2 regions of the Massilia sp. FBCC-B171 genome follow, and region 2 is predicted to be linked to the other one. Evidence: riboswitches for the same ligand, from Rfam matches in the RefSeq annotation. Region 2 holds a riboswitch; the other holds the start of a gene.
What was found. Region 2 has a riboswitch for thiamine pyrophosphate ahead of NMB41_RS08865 (TonB-dependent siderophore receptor). Riboswitches for the same ligand answer to the same signal wherever they lie in the genome.
Positions count from the first base shown of each region.

Region 1: linked by a shared signal. The riboswitch ahead of thiC (phosphomethylpyrimidine synthase ThiC) and the one ahead of NMB41_RS08865 (TonB-dependent siderophore receptor) in region 2 are both predicted to bind thiamine pyrophosphate.

Region 1 is NZ_CP101443.1:4,555,739-4,558,130, forward strand. Features, by position in the region: gene thiC (phosphomethylpyrimidine synthase ThiC) at 1-846, opposite strand, end outside; TPP riboswitch at 913-1,015, opposite strand; gene NMB41_RS20680 (valine--tRNA ligase) at 1,134-2,392, shown strand, end outside.
Region 2 is NZ_CP101443.1:1,953,064-1,955,455, forward strand. Features, by position in the region: gene NMB41_RS08865 (TonB-dependent siderophore receptor) at 1-1,599, opposite strand, end outside; TPP riboswitch at 1,688-1,785, opposite strand; gene NMB41_RS08870 (DUF535 family protein) at 1,878-2,392, opposite strand, start outside.

The DNA.
Region 1 (2,392 bases), 2.6 Mb from region 2:
CGTCTCGTGGATATGCTTGCCGGTCGAGAGGTCCATCACGTTGTCGGCGCCCCAGCGGATCGCCCAGGTCATCTTTTCCACCTCCTCGCCGATCGAGGAGGTCACGGCCGAGTTGCCGATGTTGGCGTTGATCTTGACCAGGAAATTGCGGCCGATGATCATCGGCTCGCTTTCCGGATGGTTGATGTTGGCCGGGATGATGGCGCGCCCGCGGGCCACTTCCGCGCGCACGAATTCCGGCGTGATCTCGCCGGGAATGGCGGCGCCGAAGGACTGGCCAGGATGCTGGCGGCCCAGCAGTGCGGCCGTGCGCTGTCCCATCGGCCCGCTTTCCTCCAGCTGCGCCAGGTACTCCTTGCGGCGCAGGTTTTCGCGCAGGGCGACGAATTCCATCTCGGGCGTAACGATCCCCCGGCGGGCGTAGTGCATCTGGGTGACGTTGGCGCCCTCTTTCGCGCGCCTCGGCTTGCTCTGCAGCTCGAAGCGCAGGGCGTCGAGGCTGGCGTCATTCAGGCGCGCAGCGCCGAAGTGCGAGCTCGGACCAATCAGCTGTTCGGTGTCGCCGCGCTCGGCGATCCAGTTGGCCCGCATCGGCGCCAGGCCGCGCCGGATGTCGACCTGCACGGCCGGATCGGTGTAGGGACCCGAGGTGTCGTAGACAAAGACCGGGGGATTGGCCTCGCCGCCGAAACTGTCGGGCGTGTCGCTCTGCGCGACGGCGCGCATCGGCACGCGGATGTCGGGGCGGCTGCCTTCGAGGAAGACCTTGGTCGAATTGGGAAACGGTGCGATGGCGGCCAGGTCCACCGTGGCGGTGGCGGCGTCGAACTTCAGTGGTGCATTCATGCGGCTCCTTTGGGCAGGAGCCAGCAAAGGAGTCGGAGAAGACCGGCGACGCATGCGCGCCGCCGGTGGAACATCTCGAAGCTTCCCTTCGCTGGCATTATCCAGATCAGGTTCAGAGGGTATTTCTCACCCGCGCATCAAACGATGCGCAGGACCCCTAGCGTGTGCTGCCATTTCGGCAACGGGCGAATTATAGCCCGTGCTGCGGTTTTGGCAACCCCCCACGTCCGCATACCCGCCCTCCTCCTCTATAATGGTCCTTTCGTACATTCAAACGCCATCACATCATGGAATTAGCCAAGTCTTTCGAGCCCGCCGACATTGAACAATACTGGCGCGCCGAGTGGGAACAGCGCGGGTATTTCGCCGCCACCATGGACGCCGACAAGCCGGCGTTCAGCATCCAGCTGCCGCCGCCGAACGTGACGGGCACGCTGCACATGGGCCACGCGTTCAACCAGACCGTGATGGATGGCCTGACCCGTTACTACCGCATGCGCGGGTTCAATACCGCCTGGATCCCGGGCACCGACCACGCCGGCATCGCGACGCAAATCGTCGTCGAGCGCCAGCTCGACGCCCAGAAGATTTCGCGCCACGACCTCGGCCGTGACGAGTTCATCAAGAAGGTCTGGGAGTGGAAGGAACAGTCGGGCAACACGATCACCGGCCAGATGCGCCGCCTGGGCGCCTCACCCGACTGGCAGCGCGAATACTTCACGATGGACGAGACGCGTTCCAAGACGGTGTCGGAAGTCTTCGTGCGCCTGTACGAGCAGGGCCTGATCTACCGCGGCAAGCGCCTGGTGAACTGGGATCCGAAGCTGGGCACCGCCGTCTCCGACCTGGAAGTCGATTCGGTCGAAGAAGACGGCTCGATGTGGTACATCCAGTACCCGATGGCCGACGGCTCCGGCAGCCTGACGGTGGCCACCACCCGTCCTGAAACCATGCTGGGCGACGTGGCCGTGGCGGTCGACCCGACCGATGAGCGCTATATCCACCTGGTCGGCAAGATGCTCAAGCTGCCGCTGACCGGGCGCGAGATCCCGATCATCGCCGACAGCTACGTCGACAAGGAATTCGGTACCGGCTGCGTGAAGATCACGCCGGCGCACGACTTCAACGACTACGCCGTGGGCCAGCGCGCGGGCCTGGCGCCGATCACGATCATGACGCTGGACGCCAAGATCAACGAGAACGGCCCGGCCCAGTACCAGGGCCTGGACCGTTTCGCCGCGCGCAAGCAGATCGTCGCCGACTTAGAGGCGCTCGGCCTGCTCGAGCAAGTCAAGCCGCACAAGCTGATGGTGCCGCGCGGCGACCGTACCGGCGTCGTCATCGAGCCGATGCTGACCGACCAGTGGTTCGTCGCCATGACGAAACCGGCGCCGGAAGGCACCTTCAATCCCGGCAAGTCGATCACCGAAGTGGCGCTGGAAAAGGTCGCCAATGGCGAGATCAAGTTCGTGCCCGAGAACTGGAGCACGACCTATAACCAGTGGCTGGGCAACATCCAGGACTGGTGCATCTCGCGCCAGCTGTG
Region 2 (2,392 bases):
CGAGACGCCATCGCCCGCAATGCCTTTCACGCCGAACTCGAGCTGCTTCGAGCGGTTCGGTCCCAGGTCCTGGTTCGCATTCGTCGTTTCGATCGGCGCCACGCCGCCGGACTCGAGCCCGTGCGCGAGCGTGCCGTAGACATTCCAGTTGCGGGTCGGGCTGTACACCAGCGAGACGTTCGGCAGCGTGAACGAGGCTTTGTCTGCTACCCATGGCAGGGCCGATTCGGGTTGCTGGTCGCTGTCGATTTTTACGAAGCGCAGGCCGGCGTGCAGGGCCAGTTGCGGCGAGAGGGTGACGATGTCCTGCACGTAGACGGCGCGCTCGCGGTCACGGAAGCGCTCGTAGACCGGCCCCGTGCGCGGGTTGCCCGGCGCCGGCTCGGTGACCAGCGGATTGTAGATGTTGCTGTAGCCGGCGTAGTCGTAGACATAGTCGCCGTAGCTGTTGTGGCGCTCGGCATAGCTGGCGCCGAAGGTCAGCAGGTGGCGCAGGGCGCCGCTGGCGAAGCGGCCCTGGAGCTGGGCCTGCAGGCCGAAGGGCGTCTTGCGCTCGCCCACGCTCTGGTAGTCGTAGACGTCGAAGTCGCCATTGCCGCAATAGCCCGGATAGTAACCCTCGCCCTCGTTGCTGCAGCCGTAAGGGAAGGCGGTGTAGTCGTCGCGCTTGAACCAGTGCTTGTTGGCGCTGACCGTCGCATTCCATTCGGTGTTCAGGCGGTAGGCGAAGCGCAGGCCGAGGTTGGCGCTGTCGGTGTCGACGGGGCGGGTCCAGGGCTGGGCGTTGAGCAGGGTTTTGGGCGAGATGTTGGCCGGCAGGTCGACGCCGCGGGTAAGCTGGTAGCCGGGCGCGGTGATCTGCTCCTTGTGCTGGAAGTCCATGTCCAGGTCGAGGCGCGCGTCGGGGCTGATCTGCCAGTCAAAAGCGGCGGAGGCAAACTGCCGCTTGCCGTCGGCGCCCTTCACGTAGGAACGCAGGCGGTCGGCGGCGGCATTGATGCGGTAGCCGAAACGCGTATCCTCGAAGCGGCCGCCGAGGTCGAACTCGCCGTGCAGGCTGCCGCGCTCGCGCGCTTCGACGGTCGCCGAACGCAGGGGCGCGTCAAGCGGACGTTTGGTCACGAAATTCAGCACGCCGCCCGGCGCCGCCAGGCCTGCCTGCAAGCCGGCCACGCCCTTGAGCAGCTCGAAGCGCTCCTTGTTTTCCATCGGGATCTGGGTGTCGGCCGCGATCGCGATGCCGTCCTTGCGGTAGCCCGAGTTGTTGTTCAGTTTGAAGCCGCGCACCGAGAACTGCTCGGCATAGCCGACCGCGTTGTAGGCGTCGCCGACCGAGGCGTCGTACTGCGCGGCATCGGTGGCCGAGCGGATCGACAGGTCCTGCATCTGGCTGCGGTCGAAGGCCACGACCGAGGCCGGAATGTCCATCAGGGGCAGGTCGGCGAAGCCGCCGATGCTGGCGCGCCCGCCGGCGGCTTCTTTGCTGCCGGTGACCAGCACCGAAGCGACTGGTGTGGGCGACTGCGCGGTTTGGGCGTGAACGGCGAAGGCTTGCGCGAGGGCGCAGGCGAGGAGGGAAAGCTTGAAGACGGGTTTCATTGGTGTGCTCGCGGATCGAGCGGCGCAGTAACGCGACGCTTTTTCAAAAAAAGCCGGAGCCAACGCGGGGGAAGGGCAAACAAGGTGTGAACTGCTTGGCGCGCTTTCCTTCGCTGGCATTATCCAGATCAGGTACGAAGGGTATCTCTCACCCGGAAACACGTTCCAGGACCCCTAGCGAGCCGCGAGTGTAGCACGGAGTTTTATAGCCGTGGTGCTTCTGTCAATGAAGGTGGGCGGCGGCAATGCCTCGGCGGCCGCCCGCGCCGGGGCGCCCCTTATACCTCGACCGTCTCCCGGAAGGGCGCGGCATGCTCGTGGTTCGAGCGCGCATGCAGCAAGTGGCGCTGCAGCGTCGCGCGCGTGCTCGCTTCGATCGCGCGCCAGTTGTCGCGGCGCTGGGCGGCGCGCTTGCGGTGCTTCGAGGGCATGTCGGCTAGCGGTTTGAGGTAGAAGGGCAGGCTCACCTGCCAGGCGTCGCCGGGCAGTTCGACCCCGCCCAGAATCTTCCAGAAGCCGTCATAGGCATTCGCGAAATGCTTGATCTCGTCCGGGTCGTAGGCGATGTGCGAAGTGCACTTCACGGCCAGCACCTGTTCCATGCCGACCGCCTGCGCCAGGCCCTGCATGGCCGCGAAGCAGAAGAAGCTCGGCGAATTGTTCGGGAAGCACAGCTCGAAGGCCTCGAAGGCATCGCCCGAATCGGTCCAGCGGCCCTGGTTGCGGGCCACGAAAGGCACCAGCGGCGCCGGCACGCCGACGATCCGGCCTTCGATCCAGGAATAGGACAAGC